2 regions of the Streptomyces sp. WMMB 714 genome follow, and region 2 is predicted to be linked to the other one. Evidence: riboswitches for the same ligand, from Rfam matches in the RefSeq annotation. Region 2 holds a riboswitch; the other holds the start of a gene.
What was found. A riboswitch is a leader RNA that binds a small molecule or an ion and turns the genes downstream of it on or off. The one in region 2 is predicted to bind S-adenosylmethionine.

Region 1 (11,536 bases), on a different contig from region 2:
GAGCTCCATCGCCGCCCTCACCCCTTTCCGGGGCCGGGTCCCGCGTCTTCGGCCAGCTCCGGCCCGGCACGCCGCGACGGACCTGCCCCGGGCCCCGCCGGAGCGTGCTCCGCGAGACCGACGTCCGTCTCGCGGGACTCCTTGGAGTACAGGAACGCCACGAGCGAGATCACAGCGGTGCCCGCCATGAACAGGGCGACGAGCCACGGGTCGCCGTCCGCGTATCCGAGCAGCGCCGCGGCGATGAACGGCGAGAACCCGGCGAGCGCGGCACCGATCTCCCGCGAGGCCGCGAAGCCGGTGTAGCGCACGCGGGCCCCGAACAGCTCGGCGTAGAAGGCGGGCTGGACCGCGATCATCGGCGCCAGCCCGAGGGACGTCGCCAGGATCATCGCGAGCCAGATGACGGCGGGCACGCCCGTGTCCAGCAGCAGGAAGAACGGGTACGCGAACAGGCCGGTGAAGATCACGCTGAAGAGGTTGAGCGGCCTGCGTCCGATCCGGTCCGAGAGGGCGCCGTACACCGGCTGAAGGGCGATCACGACCAGCCCGAACGAGATCACCCCGGTGAGAGCAACCCACTTGGGCTGCTCGACCTGGACCGTCAGGTACGACACGGAGAACGTCGCGTAAATGTAGACGACGGACGTGTCGCAGATGTGCGCGCCGATGCCCACGAGGAAGCTGCGCGGGTAGCGCTTCAGCGCCTCGCGCACCGGCAGCTTCACCACGTCCCGCTCCGCCTTCATCCGCCGGAAGACCGGTGATTCGGCCACCCGCAGCCGCAGGTAGAGCGAGACGGCGATCAGTACGAAGCTGAACAGGAACGGCAGCCGCCATCCCCACGACTGCTGGCTCGCCTGCGGCATCAGCCCCACCAGCAGGAAGACCACCATGCCCAGTACGAGCCCGATCTGGACGCCCATCTGCGCGAACGAGGCGTAGAAGCCGCGCCGTTCGGCGGGCGCGTGCTCCGCGAGCAGGGTCGACGCGCCGCCGAACTCGGCCCCGGCGCCCAGCCCCTGGCACACCCGCATGAGGGTCAGCAGCACCGGCGCCGCGACGCCGATCGACCCGTACGTCGGCAGCAGGCCGATCACGCCGGTGGACAGGCCCATCACGAGCGTCGTCAGCACGAGCGTGGACCGCCTGCCGATGCGGTCGCCCAGCGCTCCGAAGAAGAAGCCGCCGACGGGGCGGAAGACGAAGCCGACGCCGAAGGTCGCCAGTCCGATGAGCGTCCCCATGGCCGGGTCGTCCTGGACGAAGAAGAGGTCGTTGAAGACGAGGACGACGGCGGTGCCGTAGATGAAGAAGTCGTACCACTCGAGCGCGGTGCCGACGACGGACGCGGTCACCACGCGCCGCAGCTCGCCGCCGGTTCCCGCGCCGCGCCCTTCTGGGACGTCCGCGCGGCTGGCTGTACTGGACATCGGCGTCTCCTCACGTCTCGCCGCAGCTCAATATTCCGCGTGAAGGAATTCCGTTCCGGAAATCCTGGAGGATGCCGAGATGCTGCCACAGGCCTCCGTGCCTGGGAACCCACCGCGCAGAGGAAGACCCGGCGCGCCTCCGCCCCGCCCGGCAGGCCCCGGGCCCCGCTCCGCACGCCCTGGACCCCTCTGCCGCCGCCCGTAGACTGGGGCGATGGCCAGTGAGGCGCGCCGTACCGCGGCAGACAAGACACTCGACGTGCTGGAGGCGCTGGCCCGGCACCGCAGCATCGCCGAGATCTCCGAAGCCACCTCGCTGCCCAAGCCGACGGTCCACCGCATCCTGCAGACCCTCGTCCAGCGCGGCTTCGCCCGGTACCTGGGGCGCGGCAGCTACACCGGCGGCCCCCGCATCCTCACCCTCGTCGGCAGCCACCAGCGCGAGGTCGACCTCCCCAACCAGGTGCTGCCCACCCTGGAGGAGCTCCGCGAAGAGACGGACTGGACGGTCCACTTCGCGCTGCTCACCGGGGACGAAGCGGTCTACGCCGCGAAGCTGGAGGCCGACAGGCCCTACCGGCTGGCCTCCCGCGTCGGCATGAGCCTCGCCCTGCACTCCACGTCCGTCGGGAAGTCCGTCCTGGCCGCCCTGCCGGAGGAGTCGGTGCTCGCGCTGCTGAAGCGCACCGGCATGCCGGCACGTACGGAGCGCACGCACACCGACCCCGCCCGGCTCCTGGAGGAACTGGCCGCGGTACGCCGCCGCGGGTACGCCGAGGACCACGAGGAGAACGAGGCCGGCGTCATCGCCGTGGGCGCACCGGTCTTCGACCACTCGGGCACGGCCGTCGGCGGCATGAGCGCGGCCACCCTCGGCAGCTTCTCGGACGAGGACGCCCTCGCCGGGTGCGGGCAGGCCGTGGCCGCCGCCGCCCGGCGCTTCTCGCTGACGCTCGGTGCCCCCGCACACCGCAGCGGCCTGACGCCCGGACAGCCCGACGCCCCGTCCTGAGCACCACGGCCCCGTACCGCCCCGTCACAACTCCCCGGCCGCCCCGGCACCGGCACACCGCCCGATCCCGCACCGCCGGACGGCGCCTGTGGCATGGTGGGCAGACCGCGCGCCGCCGATCCAGCGCGGTCACGGCCGGACCGGTGAGGAGAGCGCATGGTGATCAGCCGCACGGCGTCGCCCTCACGCCGGTCCGTCCGCCTGATCGGCGTCCTCTTCGCCGTGGTCCTGGCCGTACTCGGCGGCACCTCGCCCGTCGCGGCGGCCCCGCACCAGCCGGTCCAGGCTGCCGGAGCGCACGCGGTCAGCGCCGCGCCCGGACCCGACGCGGCGGACGACGCGTTCCACATGCGGGTGGCGCGTTCCGCTCCGCCCCTGCTCGCCGGCCAGCCCGACGCTCCGCTCCTGCCCGAGGCAGCGCGGGAGAACCCGGCCTGGGACCGCTCCGTCCTCCCGGCGCCGCCCTCCGTCTCGGCCGCGCACCTCGCGCACCGGTCGCCGCGCCACGGGCGCGCACCCCCTTCCCCGGCAGGCATCTGACACCCGGCGGTCGCACGCGCTGACGCGGTGAACCGGCGCCCCGCGCCCGGTACTCCCGCGTCCGTCCCGCGCGTCGCCGGCATCACCCGGCGGCCCCTCCGCTTCGCGCCGAGGGCGCCCCGGACCCCAAGCCGACCAGCACCGGAGTCCGTCCCGGACGGCTGCCGGTGTGCCTGTGCAGGAGGAAGAACACCCATGACTCGCGCCAACAGGGTGCGGGCGGTGATCGCGCTTGCCGTCATGGCTCTGGCCGCGGTACTCGCCGTCACGAAACAGCCCCGCCTGGGCATCGATCTGCGCGGCGGTACGCAGATCGTCCTCGAAGCCCGCGACTCCGCCGGATCGAAAGCCACGTCCCGGACGACGGACGACGCCATGGAGGTGCTGCGCCAGCGCGTCGACTCGCTGGGCGTCGCTGAACCGACCCTCGTCCGCTCCGGCGAGACCCGCATCATCGTCGAACTGCCGGGACTCCAGGACCCGCGTGAAGCCGCCGAGGTCCTCGGCCGCACGGCCCAGCTCACCTTCCACCCCGTCAAGGGCACCCCGCCCAAGGGCACCGGCGAGAAGCCTTCCCGGGCGGGCGAGGGCGGCGTGCTGCCCGACGAGTCCGGGCGGCGCGTGCAGGTCGGCGACGCCGCGATGACCGGGAAGGAGGTGAAGGCCGCCGAGGCGGCCATCGACTCCCAGCGGGGTTCCGGCTGGTTCATCGACCTGGGTTTCCGGTCGAAGGGCAAGGACACCTGGGCCGAACTGACCGGCAAGGCCGCCTGCGCCGCTCCCGGCGATCCGCAGCGGCGCGTCGCGATCGTGCTGGACGAGAAGGTCATCTCGTCGCCGCAGATCGACCCGTCCGTCCAGTGCGACCAGGGCATCAAGGGCGGGAACACCCAGATCACGGGCGACTTCAGCGAGGCGGGCGCCAAGGAACTCGCCACGCTGATCGAGGGCGGCGCCCTCCCCGTGCCGGTCGAGGTCATCGAGCAGCGCACCGTCGGCCCGACGCTCGGCGCGGAGGCCATCGAGGCGAGCGCGTGGGCCGCCGTGATCGGCGTGCTGCTCACCTCGGCGTTCATCGTCGCCGTCTACCGGCTGCTCGGCCTCCTCACCGCGATCGGCCTGCTCTGCTACGGACTGATCTCGTACGCGGCGCTGCTGGCGTTCGGAGCGACGCTCACCCTTCCCGGCCTCGCGGGCTTCGTCCTCGCGATCGGCATGGCCGTCGACGCGAACGTCCTCGTCTTCGAGCGTGCCCGCGAGGAGTACGCGTCCGCGCCGCCCCGGCGGAGAAGTCTGCGGACCGCCACGCTGAAGGGGTTCCGCGGCGCCTTCGGCGCGGTCGTCGACTCCAACGTCACGACGCTGCTCGCCGCACTGCTGCTGTTCACCCTCGCCTCCGGGCCGGTGCGCGGCTTCGGGGTGACGCTGTCGATCGGCGTGCTGGCCTCGATGGTCAGTGCGCTGGTCATCACCCGGGTACTGGCGGACTCCGTGGTGGCCCGCCGCGCCGTCCGCGCCCGCCCGAAGCTGACGGGTCTGGCCTCGCTCGGCCGGGTACGCACAAGGCTGACCGAGCGTGCCCCCGACTGGATGCGGCACGGGCGGCGGTGGCTTGCCTTCTCGTCCCTCGCGGTGCTGGCCGCGGTCGCCGGGATCGTGCTGCGCGGGCTCGACTTCGGCGTCGAGTTCACCGGCGGCCGGCTGGTGGAGTACACGACGTCCTCGGCCGTCGCCCCCGAGCAGGCCCGTGCCGCGCTCGCGGACGCCGGCATCCCGGACGCGCTCGTGCAGAGCTCGGGCGGCGAGGAGATCTCCGTGCGCTCGGAGCACCTCACCAACGAGCAGGAGGCGACGGTACGTTCGACACTCGCCGAGCTCGGCGGAGAGGCCGACAAGGTGCGCGACGAACTGTTCGGGCCGAGCCTCGGCGACGAGCTGCGCCAGAACGCCCTGATCGCCCTGGCCGTGGCCCTCTCGGCACAGCTGGCCTACCTCGCGTTCCGCTTCCGCTGGACGTTCTCGGCCGCCTCGGTCCTCGCGCTCGCCCACGACGCCGTCATCCTCGTCGGGGCGTTCGCCTGGCTGGGCAAACCGGTGGACGGGGTGTTCCTCGCGGCGCTGCTCACCGTGATCGGCTACTCGGTCAACGACTCGGTCGTCATCTTCGACCGCGTCCGCAGCGAGGGACGCACCCCGCGCGGGACGGCGTTCCGCGACATCGTCAACAGGGCTGTCGTACGGACGGTGCCGCGCACCCTCAACACCGGTATGGGGGCGCTGTTCATCGTCGCCGCGCTCGCCGCGCTGGGAGGCGACTCGCTCAACGACTTCGCCGTGGCCCTGCTCATCGGCATCGTCGTCGGCTCGTACTCGTCGATGTTCGTCGGGGCGCCGCTCGCCGTCGAGTTCGAGAAGCGCCGGGACCCCGGGAAGCCCGGCCGCGGCGGGGCCGGAGGCCGCAACGCGAGCGCCAAGCGGCCCAAGGAGGGCGGTGGTTCCGGAAGCCGGCCGCCGGAGCCGCGGCCACGTGAACCGCACAAGCGGCCGCGGGGGCGGCGGCCGGACGACAACGGCGCCCGCGTCTGACATGCCGAAGGCGGCACCCCGGTGCTCCGGGATGCCGCCCTCGGTCCTCGACCTGCCCGGCTGGTGCGGGCGGGACTGCTGACCGCTGCGCGATCAGAAGTCCATGCCACCGCCCATGCCACCGGTCGGGTCGGCCGCACCCGCGGCCGCCTTCTCCGGCTTGTCGGCGATGACGGCCTCCGTCGTCAGGAAGAGCGCCGCGATGGAGGCGGCGTTCTGCAGCGCGGAGCGCGTGACCTTGGCCGGGTCGTTGATGCCCTCGGCCAGCATGTCGACGTACTCGCCGGTCGCGGCGTTGAGGCCGTGACCCTTCTTCAGGTTCCGCACCTTCTCCGTCACGACGCCGCCCTCGAGACCGGCGTTGATCGCGATCTGCTTGAGCGGAGCCTCCAGCGCGTACTTGACGGCCTGTGCACCGGTCGCCTCGTCGCCCTCCAGCTCCAGCTTCTCGAAGACGCTGGAAGCCTGGAGCAGAGCCACGCCACCACCGGCGACGATGCCCTCCTCGACGGCTGCCTTGGCGTTGCGCACCGCGTCCTCGATGCGGTGCTTGCGCTCCTTGAGCTCCACCTCGGTGGCGGCACCGGCCTTGATGACGGCGACGCCGCCGGCCAGCTTGGCCAGACGCTCCTGGAGCTTCTCGCGGTCGTAGTCCGAGTCGGAGTTGTCGATCTCCGCACGGATCTGCGCGACGCGGCCGGCGACCTGCTCGCTGTCACCCGCGCCGTCGACGATGGTCGTCTCGTCCTTGGTGATGACGACCTTGCGGGCGCGGCCCAGCAGGTCCAGCCCGGCGTTCTCCAGCTTGAGGCCGACCTCTTCGGAGATGACCGTGCCGCCGGTGAGGATGGCGATGTCGCCCAGCATGGCCTTGCGGCGGTCGCCGAAGCCCGGGGCCTTCACGGCCACGGACTTGAAGGTGCCGCGGATCTTGTTGACGACCAGCGTGGACAGGGCCTCGCCCTCGACGTCCTCGGCGATGATCAGCAGCGGCTTGCCGGACTGCATGACCTTCTCCAGCAGCGGCAGCAGGTCCTTCACGCTGCCGATCTTGGAGTTGACGATGAGGATGTAGGGGTCCTCGAGCTCCGCCTCCATGCGCTCCATGTCGGTGGCGAAGTACGCGGAGATGTAGCCCTTGTCGAAGCGCATGCCCTCGGTGAGCTCCAGCTCCAGCCCGAAGGTCTGCGACTCCTCGACGGTGATGACGCCTTCCTTGCCGACCTTGTCCATCGCCTCGGCGATGAGCTCGCCGATCTGGGGGTCGCCGGCGGAGATGGAGGCGGTGGAGGCGATCTGCTCCTTGGTCTCCACGTCCTTGGCCTGCTCCAGCAGGGCGGCGGAGACGGCCTCGGTGGCGCGCTCGATGCCGCGCTTCAGGGCCATCGGGTTGGCGCCCGCGGCGACGTTGCGCAGACCTTCCTTGACGAGCGCCTGGGCCAGGACGGTCGCGGTCGTCGTGCCGTCACCGGCGACGTCGTCCGTCTTCTTCGCGACCTCCTTGACCAGCTCGGCGCCGATCTTCTCGTAGGAGTCCTCGAGCTCGATCTCCTTGGCGATGGAGACACCGTCGTTGGTGATCGTGGGAGCGCCCCACTTCTTCTCCAGCACGACGTTCCGGCCCTTGGGGCCGAGCGTGACCTTGACGGCGTCGGCGAGCTGGTTCATCCCGCGCTCGAGGCCGCGCCGCGCCTCCTCGTCGAACGCGATGATCTTGGCCATGTGAAGTGGTCCCTCCCGGACTGGGGATCCCCCTGCACAACCAGGGGACGGGGCTGTCCGGACCGCGCTGGTGCCCGCGACGGACGGCACGCTCACCGCGTGGTTCCTTGCTCCACGCGGCGGACGAGCCTCACCGACCCGGTCCTTGTCTGTCACTCTCACTCGTAGAGTGCTAACGCAATGATTAGCACTCGACCCCTGCGAGTGCAAGCGCCCTCAGGACATCACGCCGGACGCCGGGGAGCGCCGGACGGCCCCTCCGGAAGCCGAGCCGCAGCACTGTGGACACGCGTAGAGGGGCCGCATCCCGAAACCGGGATGCGGCCCCTCCAGCAACTCTGCGCAGTGTGGCCGGCGCTCAGGCCGTCACGCGGACCATGTCAGCCTGCGGCCCCTTCTGCCCCTGCGAGATCTCGAACTCGACCCGCTGTCCTTCGTCCAGGGTGCGGTAGCCGTCCATCTGGATCGCGCTGTAGTGCACGAACACGTCCGCACCACCGTCGACCGCGATGAAGCCGTATCCCTTCTCCGCGTTGAACCACTTGACGGTGCCCTGAGCCATGCCTAACTCCCCTATTACTGGCCCTTGCACGAGCCCGCACTTCACGAACCCGGGTCAGAACTCGCCCCCGGCCGGCCCCCTCCCCCACGGCGGGAGCACGGGACACACGAGCCAGGACGCGTCGACCGCGGCTGAATGTATCTGCACGGACGCCCTCTGCAACAGGCCATGAAGACGAGAAATCTGGGCAGGGGCCGAGCGGTCGAATGCCCTCAACTCCCGGGAAACCAGGGCAAGAAGGGCCAGGCATAGTGCGCCAACACGACAATTGCCGCCCCGATTTCGCGCACAACTTGTCGCGTTCTCATATGCGTCCGGCACGTACCGGATCACTTGCGGGGCGGGGATTCCCCGCACTCTATCGCGGCCCAAGACGCGGAATCGCCCCCTCCGCTTCGGACTTGTCCTGGAAGGGGGCGATTCGCCGGTGCGGGTCGACGGAAGCGGCAGAGGGCCTTCACCGAGCCCTCACGACTCAGCAGCCGCCCGCCACCGCCGGGATGATCGAAACGCCCGCGCCGTCGGGCGTCGGGGTCTCGAGGCCCTGCTCGAACCGGACATCGTCGTCGTTCACGTACACATTGACGAAACGGCGCAGCTTGCCCGAGTCGTCCAGCACACGGGGGCCGATGCCGGTGTGGTTCTTCTCCAGGTCGGCCAGCACCTCCGAGAGCGTCGAGCCCTCGGCGCTCACCTCCGCCTGACCGCCGGTGTAGGTACGCAGGATGGTCGGAATACGGACGTTGACGCTCATGATGCGAGACCAGCCTCTCGGAAGGAGTCCAGGTTGGGGCGGATGACCGCGGACGGCCCCGTCGTCGGAGCCACCGCGTCCAGTGTCTTCAGTCCGTCGCCCGTGTTGAGGACGACGGTGGTGAGGGACGGGTCGAGCCGGCCCTCCTCGATGAGCTTCCTCGTGACGCCGACCGTCACACCGCCGGCCGTCTCGGCGAAGACGCCCTCCGTCCGCGCCAGCAGTTTGATGGCGTCGACGATCTGCGCGTCGGTGACGTCCTCCACGGCGCCGCCCGTCCTGCGGGCGATGTCCAGCACGTAGGGGCCGTCCGCCGGATTGCCGATGGCGAGCGACTTGGCGATCGTCTCCGGGCGGACGGGGCGCACGACGTCGTGCCCGTCCTTGAAGGCGCGGGAGACCGGGGAGCATCCCTCGGCCTGCGCGCCGAAGATCCTGTACGGCTTGTCCTCGACCAGCCCCAGGGCGACGAGCTCCTTCAGACCCTTGTCGATCTTGGTGAGCTGGGAGCCGGAGGCGATGGGCACGACGAGCTGGTCGGGCAGCTCCCAGCCGAGCTGCTCGCAGATCTCGTAGGCGAGCGTCTTGGAGCCCTCCGCGTAGTACGGGCGGAGGTTGACGTTGACGAAGCCCCAGCCCTCGCCGATCGGATCGCCGATGAGCTCAGAGCAGAAACGGTTCACGTCGTCGTAGGTGCCCTCGATGCCGACGAGGTCGCCGCCGTAGACCGCGGCCATGACGACCTTGCCCTGCTCCAGGTCGTGCGGGATGAACACGCACGAGCGCAGCCCCGCGCGGGCCGCCGCCGCACCGACCGCTCCCGCGAGGTTGCCCGTCGAGGAGCAGGAGAGGGTGGTGAAGCCGAAGGCGCGCGCGGCCTCCACGGCGATGGCGACGACGCGGTCCTTGAAGGAGTGCGTCGGGTTGCCGGAGTCGTCCTTGATGTGGAGGGAGCCGGTCACGCCGAGCTCGCGGGCGAGCCGGTCGGCCTTGACGAGCTTGGTGAAGCCGGGGTTGATGTTCGGCTTCGAGGCGACGTCCGCCGGAACGGGCAGAAGCGGTGCGTAGCGCCAGATGTTGTCGGGCCCGGCCTCGATCTGCTCGCGGAGCCGGGCGGGATCGCCGCCGGGGAAGTCGTATGCGATCTCCAGCGGCCCGAAACACGCCTCGCAGGCGAAGAGCGGACCGAGCGGCAGCCGCTCCCCGCATTCGCGGCAGCTGAGCGCGGCGGCGGGACCGAGCCGGACACCCGCGTCGCCGGGAAGGGGGGTGGACTGCTCGGAAGCAGCTTGAACAGCCATGATTCGGCGAGGCCCTTTCTCCTCATCTTCCCCGTGACGTATCTCGCCACGAGACGGAATTGGCACCTTCCCGAGCCGGGAGCCTCGCACTGGACATCAGCTGTGACGCTGGACGCGAGACCGGCCGGAGGGTTGCCGGGGCTTCAACGGGCCGTTCCCTCTGCCCCTCTGGATGAGCGGTATGAAGTTGTGGACGCCGTGTCGGCGGCCCGCGCAGTACGGCGGCGGGAGCCGGGCGGGACCCGGCATGCGGACGCCGTCCGCGTTGTTCAAGACTGTAGCCGACGGACCCGGCCGTTGAGACAGGCGTCCGAACCGCGAGATGGATCACAGGGAGTGCGTGCGTGCTGGAGGAAGTCGAGCAGTGGCTGAGGCATCGCTCCTGGTCGTGCGGCGAACGCCCGCCGGCGGTGCTGGCGGCCGCCAAACGCGCCACGGGCAGCCGCGTCAGCGTGGTCCTGCCGGCGCTCGACGAGGAGCGGACCGTCGGGGAGATCGTCTCGGTGATCCGCGGCGAGCTGATGGCGCCGGCGCTTCCCGTCCCGCTCGTGGACGAGCTGGTGGTGATGGACTCGGGTTCGTCCGACCGCACCTCGCAGGTGGCCGAAGACGCGGGCGCGAAGGTCGTGCACCGCGACGACGTGCTGCCGCGGCTGCCCGCGCTGCCCGGCAAGGGCGAGGTGCTGTGGCGTTCGCTGCTGGTGACGAGCGGCGACGTCGTCTGCTTCGTCGACGCCGACCTGCGGGACTTCTCCGCCCGCTTCGTCTCCGGCATCGTCGGGCCGCTGCTCACCGACCCGCGGCTCCAGCTCGTCAAGGCGATGTACGACCGCCCGCTGGGCGGCGACCCCTCGGGCGGCGGCCGGGTGACGGAGCTCGTCGCCCGCCCGCTGCTGAACCTCCACTGGCCGCGGCTGGCCGGCTTCGTCCAGCCCCTCGGCGGCGAGTACGCGGCACGGCGCACGCTGCTGGAGGAGCTGCCCTTCCCCGTCGGCTACGGCGTGGAACTCGGGCTGCTCGTCGACGCGTTGCACACCGCCGGGCTCGACGCGCTCGGCCAGGTCGACGTGGGCGTGCGCCACCACAGGCATCAGGACGGGCAGGCGCTGGGGCGGATGGCCGCGGCGATCCACCACACGGCGCAGGCGCGGCTGGCGCGCGGCGGCCGGCCGGCCCGCCCGACGCTCACGCAGTTCGAACGGGTCGGCGGCGGCGGAGGGTTCGGGGGCTTCGCACCGCGCAGCCACGCCGTGGACACCGTGGAGCGTCCGCCGATGCGGGAGATCCCGGAGTACGCGGCCCGGCATGCGGCGTAGGGCGCGGCGTCGGGGCGGGCGCCACGCGCGGCGCATGTCACGTCTGCGTGGATCTGTCCTCGGACGGAACAGCTAAGCTCCGGCCATGGCTGCCGACCGCTCCGCCCAGCAGGGAAACGCCCCGGCCCGCGTCCTCGTCGCCTCCAACCGCGGGCCCGTCTCGTACTCGAAGGCCGAGGACGGCTCGCTGTCCGTCAAGCGGGGCGGCGGAGGGCTCGTGTCGGGGCTGTCCGCGATCAGCGCGGAGAGCACCGGAGGCGACGGCGGCGGAGCGGTCTGGGTGTGCGCCGCGCTGGGCGACGGCGACCGC
Region 2 (11,536 bases):
CCAGGGCAAGATTTTCCTCGGCCTGGCCGTCTTCCTGCTGGCCACGGCGATCGTCTACGGCGCCTGGTCGAAGGAGCCCGTCGGCACGACGGGCCTGTTCCTCGCCTTCGGGCTCGCGGTGATGATCGGCTACTACCTGGCGTTCACCGCGCGCCGCGTGGACGCCGGGGCGCAGGACAACAAGGAGGCCGACGTCGCGGACGACGCCGGCGAGCTGGGCTTCTTCAGCCCGCACAGCTGGCAGCCGCTCACCCTCGGCCTCGGTGCCGCCTTCGCCTTCCTGGGCGTCGCCTTCGGATGGTGGCTGGTGTACGTCTCGGCGCCGGTGCTGCTCGTCGGCCTGTTCGGCTGGGTCTTCGAGTACTACCACGGCGAGAACCGCACTCAGTAAGGTTCGCGGCAGAGGCAGTCTGCAGACGGGTCGGCTCCTGGAGTTCTCCGGGGGCCGACCCGTTTGCCTGCGCCCAACAGGCCCAAGAGCGCGTCAGTTCCTACCTTGGGCCTATGAATCACTCATCGAAGGCAAAGCGCCGGATTTCAGCAGGATGTGCCCTCACGCTCGCCCCGCTCGCGGTGGGCCTGACCTCGTGCGCCGGAAGCGACGGCAACCCGCTCGCGGGAGCCCCGTACGACGCCGGCAACCAGATTTCGGTGAGCGCGGGTGAGGAGGGGAGCACGATAGACCCCTCGCGCCCGCTGAAGGTGACCTCCAACGAAGGGCGAATAGCCGACGTCACCGCGGTCGACACGGCAGGCCGCCACCTCAGCGGCAAGCTCTCCGAGGACGGCACCAAGTGGCAGAGCACCTCCCCGCTGGCCGCGGGCGTGCGCTACACGGTCCGCATCAGCACCGAGAACGGCGACGGCGAGCAGGGCCGCCGCACCCTGAACTTCCAGACCAAGCCCGCACACGCGAAGCGCCTCGGGGTCACCTTCGGCCCGGACAGCGGGACGTACGGCGTGGCCCAGCCCGTGACGGCGGAGCTGAGCCACAAGATCAAGAGCCCCGCCCAGCGCCGCATCGTGGAGCGCGCGCTGACCGTCAAGTCCAGCCCCCGCGTCGAGGGCTCCTGGCACTGGGTGGACAGCAAGGAGCTGCACTACCGCCCCAAGGAGTACTGGCCCGCGCACTCCACCGTCAGCGTCAGCAGCCGCCTGAAGGGCCTCAAGATCCGCAAGGGACTCTACGGGGACAAGGCCAAGTCGCTGCGGCTGAAGACGGGCGACCGCGTCGAGGCCTTCGCCGACGCTTCCGGGCTGAGCATGAAGGTCAAGAAGGACGGCAGGACGATCAAGGAGATCCCGATCACCACCGGGAAGCCGGGCTTCGAGACCCGCAACGGAACCAAGGTGGTCCTGGGCCGCGAGTCGTTCGTCCGCATGCGCAGCAGCAGCGTCGGCATCGGCGGCGGGGAGTCCTACGACCTCGGCGTCCACTGGGCCACCCGGCTGACCTGGAGCGGGGAGTACGTGCACGCGGCGCCCTGGTCGTCCGGCTCGCACGGCGTCTCCAACAGCAGCCACGGGTGCACGGGCATGAGCACCGGCAACGCCGAGTGGTTCTTCAACCTCGTGCGTCCGGGTGTTCCCGTGACGCACTCCAACTCCGACGGCGAGCAGATGGCCGCCTTCGGCAACGGCTTCGGGGACTGGAACCTGTCCTGGAAGAAGTGGAAGGAGGGAAGCTCACTACGCCCCGGCGCCCAGGACAGCGGCGGCAGCACCGCCGACGTCAGCAGGCTCCGCCCCCAGGTCTGAGGGCGGCGCTCTGACAGCAGCCGGCCCCGGGGCGCGCGTCGCCCCGGGGCCGGCTCACGGCTGTACGGTCATCCGTTCACAGCGGCTGGACCTCGGCCTCCGCGCCGTTCTTCTCGCGCAGGAGGTCCGCCAGCGCACCGGCGAGGGCGACGGGGTCGATGGGGTGGGAGACGGCGCGCTCCGCGCGGCTCCAGGAGGCGAGCCAGGCGTCCTGGGGGCGTCCGATGAGGAGCAGGACGGGCGGGCAGTCGAAGATCTCGTCCTTGATCTGCCGGCAGACGCCCATGCCGCCGGCGGGTGCGGTCTCGCCGTCCAGGACGCACACGTCGACGTGCTGCTTCTCCAGCGTGCTCAGGAGGGCGGGCAGCGTCGCGCACTCGATGTACTCGACGGCGGGCACGTCGGAGGCAGGCCGGCGGCCTGCGGCGAGCCGGACCTGCTCGCGGGTGTTGGCGTCGTCGCTGTAGACCAGCACCGTGGCGGTCGGCTGCATTGTTCCTCCGCTTGAAGGTCTCGCACGTTTTCACGTCGGGGGCGGCGGGAACCGTCCCCGGTTCGGGCGTCCGCGGCAAGTGGAGCCGCTGCGCGGATGTTACTCCCTCGCTCCTTCGCCCAACACCGGCGCATACGCCCGCGGAAGCCCTTGCCACGGCGCCCCGGGCCGCCCGGACACACCGAACGGGACCCCGGCAGTAAGGGCCGGATGAGCGACCGACATAATGTCGATCGTGGCGACAGCAACTGCAGTAGAAACAGGGCACGCGCACCCGTCGGTCAACCGGCCGAACCTCACCAGCGTCGGAACCATCATCTGGCTGAGTTCCGAGCTGATGTTCTTCGCGGCCCTCTTCGCGATGTACTTCACCCTGCGGTCCGTGACGGGTGCGGACTTCTGGAAGGAACATGCCGAGGCGCTGAACATCCCGTTCTCGGCGACGAACACCACGATTCTGGTGCTCTCCTCGCTCACCTGCCAGCTCGGCGTGTTCGCCGCCGAGCGCGGTGACGTGAAGAAGCTCCGTGCGTGGTTCATCGTCACGTTCGTGATGGGCGCCGTCTTCATCGGCGGCCAGGTCTTCGAATACACGGAGCTGGTCGAGAAGGACGGCATCTCGCTCTCCTCGGACCCCTACGGCTCGGTGTTCTACCTGACCACCGGCTTCCACGGGTTGCACGTCACGGGCGGGCTCATCGCGTTCCTGCTCCTGCTCGGCAGGACGTACGCGGCCAAACGCTTCACGCATCAGCAGGCCACTGCGGCCATCGTCGTGTCCTACTACTGGCACTTCGTCGATGTCGTCTGGATCGGCCTCTTCGCCACGATCTACCTGATCAAGTAACCGGTCGGGCGACGTCCGGGCCCGTCCCGGACAGTGACAGACACCAAAAGCAGCATCGACGCAGAAGATCCTGACACCGGGGTAATCCGTGAAAAAGCTCTCCGCACGACGGCGCCATCCGCTGGCGGCGCTCGTCGTCCTACTCTTCGCGCTGGCGGCCACCGGGGGGCTGTACGCCGCGTTCGCCCCCGCAGGCGAAGCGAAGGCCGAACAGGCCTCGAGCCAGTCCCTCGCCATCGAAGAGGGCAAGAAGCTCTACGCCACCGGCTGCTCCAGTTGCCACGGGACGGGCGGCCAGGGCACCAGCGACGGCCCGAGCCTCGTGGGTGTCGGGTCGGCTGCTGTGGACTTCCAGGTCGGCACCGGCCGCATGCCCGCGCAGCAGCCGGGCGCACAGGTGCCGGAGAAGAAGAAGATCTACAGCCAGGACGAGATCAACCAGCTCGCCGCGTACGTCGCTTCGCTGGGCTCCGGTCCTGTCACGCCCACCAAGGACCAGTACGACCCGAGCGGCGCCGACATCGCCAACGGCGGCCAGCTCTTCCGTACGAACTGCGCCCAGTGCCACAACTTCACGGGTGAGGGCGGCGCTCTCACGCACGGCAAGTACGCCCCGGGTCTCGAGGACGTCACGCCCAAGCATGTCTACGAGGCCATGCAGACGGGCCCGCAGAACATGCCGTCCTTCCCGGACAAGGTGATGCCCGAGAAGGACAAGCGCGACATCGCCGCCTACCTGAAGACGGTGAACAGCAAGGACTCCGAGCAGCCCGGCGGCTACAAGCTGGGCGGCCTCGGGCCGGTGGCCGAGGGCCTGTTCGCCTGGATCTTCGGGCTCGGTGCGCTCATCGTCGTCGCCGTCTGGGTCGCGGCTCGTACCGCAAAGGCCAGGAAGTCATGAGCGAGACTGGATCACACGAGAACGTGTCTGACGAGAAGCTGCCGAGCGCGCAGGAGAACGGTCACGGCGCGGTGGCCACGGCGGACGATCCGTTCGCCGACCCCGGTATGCCGCCGCACGAGCCCCGCGTCCAGGACGTCGACGAGCGGGCGGCCAAGCGCTCCGAGCGCGTCGTCGCGATGCTCTTCACGGCGTCGATGCTGGCCACGGTGGGCTTCATCGCGAGCTTCGTGGCCATTCCGGTCGACAAGTTCGTGTACATCTGGCCGATCGGCAACATCGGCGCGCTGAACTTCGCGCTCGGCACGACGCTGGGCGTCGCCCTCTTCTGCATCGGCGCGGGCGCGGTCCACTGGGCGCGCACCCTGATGTCGGACCACGAACTGGTCGACGAGCGGCACCAGATCGCCGCCGAGCCGGACACCCGGGCGAAGGTCATGGAGGACTTCCGCCAGGGAGCCAAGGAGTCCGCCCTCGGGCGGCGTCCGCTCATCCGGCGGACGATGTTCGGTGCGCTGGCGCTCGTCCCGTTGTCCGGTGTCGTACTCCTGCGCGACCTCGGGCCGCTGCCCGAGGACAAGCTCGAGCACACCCTGTGGTCCAAGGGCAAGCTGCTGGTCAACGAGAACACGCACGAGCCGCTCCGCCCCGAGGACATCACCGTCGGTTCCCTGACGTTCGCCATGCCGGAGGGCCTGGAGGAGCACGACGAGGAGTTCCAGAAGGAGATCGCCAAGGCGGCCCTGATGCTCGTCCGCCTCGAGCCCGAGGACATCAAGGACAAGCGGGAGCTGGACTGGTCCCACGAGGGGATCGTGGCCTACTCCAAGATCTGTACGCACGTCGGCTGCCCTGTCAGCCTGTACGAGCAGCAGACGCACCACGTGCTCTGCCCGTGCCACCAGTCGACCTTCGACCTGTCGGACGGTGCGCGAGTGATCTTCGGTCCGGCCGGCCACGCGCTGCCGCAGCTCAAGATCAGCGTCAACAACGATGGATTCCTCGAAGCTCAGGGCGACTTCGAAGAACCCGTGGGCCCCGCCTACTGGGAGCGTCGAGCATGAGTACTACAAGCGAGAGCACCGCCACGAAGAAGCAGGCACCCGCTGGTGAACGGGTCGCCGACTGGGCGGACGGCCGGCTGGGCATCTACAGCCTCGCCAAGGCCAACATGCGCAAGATCTTCCCGGACCACTGGTCCTTCATGCTGGGTGAGGTCGCGCTCTACAGCTTCATCATCATCATCCTCACGGGCGTGTACCTGACGCTGTTCTTCCACCCGTCGATGAACGAGGTGGAGTACCACGGCAGTTACGTGCCGATGCAGGGCGTGCTGATGTCGGAGGCGTTCGCCTCCACGCTGGACATCAGCTTCGACGTGCGCGGCGGTCTGCTGGTGAGGCAGATCCACCACTGGGCGGCGCTGATCTTCCTCGGCGCGATGTTCGTCCACATGATGCGCGTCTTCTTCACCGGCGCTTTCCGCAAGCCGCGTGAGATCAACTGGCTGTTCGGCTTCCTGCTGTTCGTGCTGGGCATGTTCACCGGCTTCACCGGCTACTCCCTGCCGGACGACCTGCTCTCGGGCACCGGCGTGCGGTTCATGGAGGGCGCGGTCCTGTCCGTGCCGATCGTCGGCACGTACCTGTCGATGTTCCTCTTCGGCGGCGAGTTCCCCGGGCACGACTTCGTCGCGCGGTTCTTCTCCGTCCACGTGCTGCTGCTGCCGGGGATCATGCTGGGCCTGCTGGTGGCCCACCTGATCCTGGTCTTCTACCACAAGCACACGCAGTTCGCGGGCCCCGGCCGTACGAACAAGAACGTCGTCGGAATGCCGCTGCTGCCGGTCTACATGGCCAAGGCGGGAGGCTTCTTCTTCCTCGTCTTCGGCGTCATCTCCGTCATCGCGGCGACGTTCACCGTCAACCCGATCTGGGTGCTCGGCCCGTACCGTCCGGACCAGGTGTCGACCAACGCGCAGCCCGACTGGTACATGGGCTTCTCCGAGGGGCTGATCCGCGTCATGCCCGGCTGGGAGATCCATCTGTGGGACCACACGCTCGTACTGGGCGTCTTCATCCCGCTGATGGTCTTCCCGCTCGTGCTCGCCGCGATCGCCGTCTACCCGTTCATCGAGTCCTGGGTGACGGGCGACAAGCGGGAGCACCACATCGCGGACCGGCCGCGGAACGCCCCGACCCGTACGGCCTTCGGATGCGCCTGGATCGCCTGGTACACCGTCATGCTGATCGGCGGCGGCAACGACCTGGTGGCGACGCACTTCGACCTGTCGATCAACGCCATCACCTGGTTCGTGCGCATCGCCTTCTTCGTGGTGCCGGTCGTGGTCTTCTTCGTCACCCGGCGGATCTGCCTGGGGCTGCAGCGAAGGGACAAGGAGAAGGTGCTGCACGGACGCGAGTCCGGCATCATCAAGCGGCTCCCGCACGGCGAGTTCGTCGAGGTGCACGAGCAGCTCTCCCAGGAGCAGCTGCACACGCTCACGGCGCACGAGCAGCACAAGCCGTACGAGATCGGCCCGGAGACCGACGAGAACGGCGTCCAGCGCAAGGTGGGCCGCGCCCAGAAGCTGCGCGCCCGGTTCTCGAAGGGCTACTACGGCGAGCAGGCTCAGATCCCGAAGCCGACCGCCGAGGAGTACCGGGAGATCACCAGCGGCCACGGCCACCACTGAGGTACCGCTGCTCCGAGCGGGCAGCGCAGCGTCGCACACGAGGGGCCGGGCTTCCCAGAGGGGAGCCCGGCCCCTCGGGCGTGCGGAAGGCGTACGGCCGGCCTGATGGGTCGCGGCCCGATCCGGGTGATGTCCTGGTCGGGGCGTCAGGCGGCTAGGGTGGGGTCGGCCGGGATGCACGCACAGCGGAGCCGCCCGGCCGAGTCCCCCGCCGTGCCTCGTGGTTCGTGCCCGGTCGCGTTCGCTGCCTGCGTGAGCCTCCGGCACCGGGGTGGACGTCCGTTCTCCGCGTTGCAGGACCTCAGGAGGGATCATGAGTGCCGTTCCGTCTGCCGGCTCTCCCGCCCCCAGCGCCTCCGGCCTGGGAGCTGCCCCCGGGGGTTCCCACACCTGGCCGGACGTACTGACCTCGCTGCTCGCCGGGGAGGACCTGGGCGCCGACGCCACCGCCTGGGCGATGGACCGCATCATGCGGGGGGAGGCAAGCGACGCGCAGATCGCCGGTTTCGCGGTGGCGCTGCGGGCGAAGGGCGAGACGGTCGACGAGATCACCGGTCTCGTACGGGCCATGTACGCGCATGCCAACGTGATCGAGGTCCCCGGGCCCACGGTCGACATCGTCGGTACCGGCGGCGACCGCGCGAAGACGGTGAACATCTCGACGATGTCCGCCATCGTGGTCGCGGGCTGCGGCGCGAAGGTCGTCAAGCACGGCAACCGCGCGGCCTCCAGCGCCAGCGGCGCGACGGACGTTCTGGAGAAGCTGGGCGTCAATCTGGAGTTGACTCCGCAGCGTGTCGCCGAGGTGGCCTCGGAGGCGGGCATCACCTTCTGCTTCGCCGTGAAGTTCCACCCGTCGCTGCGCCATGTGGCCAACGCCCGCGGTGAGTTGGGCATCCCCACCTCGTTCAACTTCCTCGGCCCGCTGACGAACCCCGCACGCGTACAGGCGCAGGCGACAGGTGTGGCGAACGCCCGGATGGCTCCCATCATGGCGGGCGTGCTCGCCGCACGCGGTTCTTCCGCGCTCGTCTTCCGCGGGGACGACGGGCTGGACGAGCTGACGACCACGGCCACGTCCACCGTGTGGGTCGTACGCGACGGCGAGGTGCGTCAACAGTCGTTCGACCCGCGTGACGTGGGCATCGACATCGTGCCGGTGGAGGCCCTGCGCGGAGCGGACGCCGCGTACAACGCGGACGTGGCGAGGCGGGTGCTCGACGGTGAGAGGGGCCCCGTGCGCGACGCGGTGCTGCTGAACTCCGCCGCGGCCCTCGTCGCCCTCGAACCGGGCGACGCACCGCTGGCCGATCAGATCCGCGCGGCGATGGCCCGGGCGGCCGAGTCCGTGGACAGCGGTGCGGCCAGGGCGTCGCTGGAGCGCTGGGTGGCCGCGAGCCACATGTGACGGCGCGGCACCGCCGTCCGGCAACCGGGCAGGGCGGGGGCTTCCGCTCTCCGGGGCAGGGCGGCGGCGCCCGTTCCGTGTGCTGTCCGCGATGCGGACGCCCGGGCGCCGTCGCGGCAGCCGTGTGCCATACTCCCGCGCAGGTCACGAGTGACAGCGATCAAGGCCCCGGCCCGCTGTCCGGCAACCCTCCTTTCCGTGGTGGGGTGCCCCGGGTGATGACCGGGCCGCATGGCAGCAAGGCCGTGCGGCAAGCACGGATCCCTCTGTCCCGCCCGCGGCGGGCAGGCCCCCGGCCAGGGATCCCTGGTCTTGAGGGAGTCCTCCGTGAGTCAGCACGTCACATCCGCAGCCCCTGCACCCGCGTTCCGCTCCTCGGCTGTGTCTTCGGTTCCCGCGGTTCCCGCGGTTCCCGCGGTTCCCGCGGGCGCCGATGCCCGTCAGGCCCGGGCCGGCGTACCGGCCGGGAGCCCTGAGTGTCCGGTGCTGCCCGTGCTCGGCCTGGACGTGCGCGTCCCGCTCGTCACGGGCGGCGAGACGACGTACGCCGCGCTGGACTACGCGGCGAGCGCCCCCGTCCTGCAGCGGGTCTGGGACGAAGTGGCCTCGTACGCCCCGTACTACGGCAGCGTGCACCGGGGCGCCGGCTATCTGTCGCAGCACTCCACGGCGCTCTTCGAGGAGAGCAGGGCGACGGTCGCGCGTTTCCTGGGCTGCCGGGAGGGCGACCGGGTCCTCTTCACCCGGTCCACGACGGATTCGCTGAACCTGCTGGCGTCCGCCGTGCCCGAGGGCACCCGCGTGTACGTCTTCGAGAGCGAGCACCACGCGGCCCTGCTGCCCTGGAGGGGGCTGTCCACGACGTGGCTCGACGCGCCCCGTTCGCCGGAACAGGCCGTCGCGGCGCTGGAGGAGCGGCTGCACGCCGAACCCGCGGGCCCGAAGCTGGTGTGCGTGACGGGGGCCTCGAACGTCACCGGCGAGATCTGGCCGGTGAGGCAGCTCGCCGACGCCGCGCACCGGCACGGCGCACGCATCGTGCTGGACGCCGCGCAGCTCGCCCCGCACCACCCCGTCGACATCGGCGAACTGGACGTCGACTGGGTCGCGTTCTCCGGGCACAAGCTGTACGCGCCGTTCGGCGCGGGCGTGCTCGCGGGCCGCTCCGACTGGCTGGACGCGGCGGAGCCGTACCTGGCAGGCGGGGGCGCCAGCCGGAGCGTCGTACGGGAACCGGGCGGCGCCGTGGAGGTGGAGTGGCAGGCCGGTCCCGCCCGGCACGAGGCGGGCTCCCCGAACGTCATCGGCGCCTACGCCGTCGCCGCCGCCTGCAGGGCGCTGGACGAGGCCGGCTTCGGCCGGCTGGTCGCCCGCGAGCGCACCCTGACCGCGAGGCTGCTGACCGCGCTGGCCGAGGTCCCCGAGGTGGAGGTGCTCTCGCTGTTCGGCGCCGGTTCGCCGGGCGAGGCCGCCGAAAGCCGGGTGGGCGTGGTGTCGTTCGTGGTGGAGGGCTGGAACAGCTCGCACTTCGCCGCCGCGCTCTCCGCGGAGTACGGCATCGGCGTGCGCGACGGCCTCTTCTGCGCGCACCCCCTCGTCCGGACGTTGCGGGGCGCCGGAAGCGAGCAGCGCGGCGGGTGCGGAGCAGGCGTCACGGGCGGCGGAGGCGACCTCGACGCGGTACGGGTCAGCTTCGGCGCGGGCACGCCGGACGAGCACGTCGAACGGTTCGTACGGGCGGTACGCGAGCTCGTGCGCAACGGGGCGCGCTGGAACTACCGCACCGTGGACGGGCGCTGCGTACCGGAGGAGCGCCCGGAGGCGGAGGAAGCGGCCGGCGGAGCTGCCGCCGGTGGCGGGGGCGCGGCGCGGGGCGGGATCGCCGGACGTACGGCACGGCCCCGCCCGGAGTCCGGAAGGGTGACGGTCTTCTGACGACCGCTCAGGAGTCGAGCCCGATCGCGAACGCCGACTCCAGGTCGTGCTGCGAGTAGGTGCGGAAGGCGATGTGGGTCTCCGTCGACCGCACCCCGGGCACCTTGCTGATCTTGCCGGGGATGATGTCCGCGAGGTCGTCGTGCTGCGCCACGCGCACGAGCGCGATCAGATCGTGGGCACCGGTGACCGAGTAGACCTCGCTGACGCTCTCCAGCGCCGCGATCTGTTCGGCGATCTCGGGGATGCGGTCGGTGCTGGTCTTGATGAGCACGATCGAGGTGATCACGGTGGGGACTCTCCCTGGGTCGCCGGGGCGGGCGTGCCCACTGTAGCCGTACGGAATCGCAGCCAGGCGTAGAGGAAGCCCAGCGTGAACCCGACGACGTGGGCGAGGTAGGCGACGCCCGGCCCGTCGCCGTCCTGCCGTGTGGCGATCCACTGCAGCGTCAGCCAGAAGACCAGCACCAGCCAGGCGGGGAAGCGCAGCGGCAGGAAGAGGAGGAAGGGGAAGAGGCTGGTCACCCGCGCCTTCGGATAGAGGTAGAGGAAGGCGCCGAGCATCCCCGAGACGGCACCGGACGCCCCGACGAGCGTCTGGCCCGAGTGGTGGTGGGCCGCCGCGTAGCAGAGCATGGCGATGTAGCCGACGGTCAGGTAGCACAGGGCGAAACGGACGGGGCCCATCCGCATCTCGACCGGGCCGCCGAAGACGTACAGGAAGAGCACGTTGCCGAGCAGGTGCAGCCAGTCCGCGTGCAGGAAGAGCGCGGTGAGAGGGGTGAGCAGCGGACGGAGAGCCGCCCTGTCCCACAGGGTGCGGGGCAGTACACCCCACTGCTGGAACCACTCGGCCTGAGCGCGGTGCAGCGAAGCACCGGTGCCGTGTACGGGCAGGAAGCCGGAGGCCGGGCTGATGAGGAAGACCAGGCAGCAGAGGGCGATGAGCGTACAGGTCAGCACGGGGCGCTTCGGCATGAGGCGGATCATGATGGCTCGGTCACCGGGCAGACTCCTCGACACACGGGGACGGGCGGCAGGTCTTAGGGTTACGGCAAGCACTGCCGCGCTTCCGTCGGGTTACCGCACGCAGGCGTACACGCACCGCACCGAAGCCCGTGAACGCTCGAAGGAATGAGGTCGAGGCAATGGCGGTCCCCGTGCCCACCGCAGGCACCCGGTGGCGCTGCACGCTGTGCGGCAACCTGACGCGCTTCGACGTGACCCGTTCGAGCAGGGTCGTGGAGTACGTCCATCTGGATCTGGCCGGTGAGTCCAGGGTCGAGGAGCAGGAGGTGCTCAGTGAGAGCATCGAGTCCGTGCGCTGCCGGTGGTGCGACACCGCCGACCAGGTCGAGCTCGTCGACCGGCCGGGCGCAGAGGTCTGAGAAACGGCAGGTGTGACGGTGGTGGAAGCGACGGGCGGCGGCGGGGAGCGTGAGCCGTCGACGTCGGATGCCGCGCCGGAGCCGCACGAGAATGCCGGGCCCGGTGCGGAT

Region 1: another riboswitch for S-adenosylmethionine. It lies ahead of thrC (threonine synthase); the one in region 2 lies ahead of H181DRAFT_RS10605 (aminotransferase class V-fold PLP-dependent enzyme).

The regions. Positions count from the first base shown of each region.
Region 1 covers NZ_FMHJ01000013.1:85,730-97,265, forward strand. The annotation lists gene H181DRAFT_RS22185 (SDR family NAD(P)-dependent oxidoreductase) at 1-9, opposite strand, end outside; gene H181DRAFT_RS22190 (MFS transporter) at 18-1,433, opposite strand; gene H181DRAFT_RS22195 (IclR family transcriptional regulator) at 1,648-2,445, shown strand; gene H181DRAFT_RS22200 (hypothetical protein) at 2,602-2,985, shown strand; gene secD (protein translocase subunit SecD) at 3,181-5,571, shown strand; gene groL (chaperonin GroEL) at 5,665-7,293, opposite strand; gene H181DRAFT_RS22215 (cold-shock protein) at 7,652-7,855, opposite strand; gene H181DRAFT_RS22220 (MoaD/ThiS family protein) at 8,331-8,609, opposite strand; gene thrC (threonine synthase) at 8,606-9,910, opposite strand; SAM riboswitch class I at 9,930-10,089, opposite strand; gene H181DRAFT_RS22230 (glucosyl-3-phosphoglycerate synthase) at 10,255-11,226, shown strand; gene H181DRAFT_RS22235 (alpha,alpha-trehalose-phosphate synthase (UDP-forming)) at 11,312-11,536, shown strand, end outside.
Region 2 covers NZ_FMHJ01000005.1:94,699-106,234, forward strand. The annotation lists gene H181DRAFT_RS10565 (cytochrome c oxidase subunit 4) at 1-391, shown strand, start outside; gene H181DRAFT_RS10570 (L,D-transpeptidase) at 505-1,758, shown strand; gene H181DRAFT_RS10575 (hypothetical protein) at 1,835-2,251, opposite strand; gene H181DRAFT_RS10580 (aa3-type cytochrome oxidase subunit III) at 2,478-3,098, shown strand; gene H181DRAFT_RS10585 (cytochrome bc1 complex diheme cytochrome c subunit) at 3,187-3,999, shown strand; gene H181DRAFT_RS10590 (cytochrome bc1 complex Rieske iron-sulfur subunit) at 3,996-5,063, shown strand; gene H181DRAFT_RS10595 (cytochrome bc1 complex cytochrome b subunit) at 5,060-6,694, shown strand; gene trpD (anthranilate phosphoribosyltransferase) at 7,008-8,102, shown strand; SAM riboswitch class IV at 8,245-8,365, shown strand; gene H181DRAFT_RS10605 (aminotransferase class V-fold PLP-dependent enzyme) at 8,586-10,037, shown strand; gene H181DRAFT_RS10610 (Lrp/AsnC family transcriptional regulator) at 10,045-10,326, opposite strand; gene H181DRAFT_RS10615 (rhomboid family intramembrane serine protease) at 10,323-11,015, opposite strand; gene H181DRAFT_RS10620 (hypothetical protein) at 11,186-11,425, shown strand.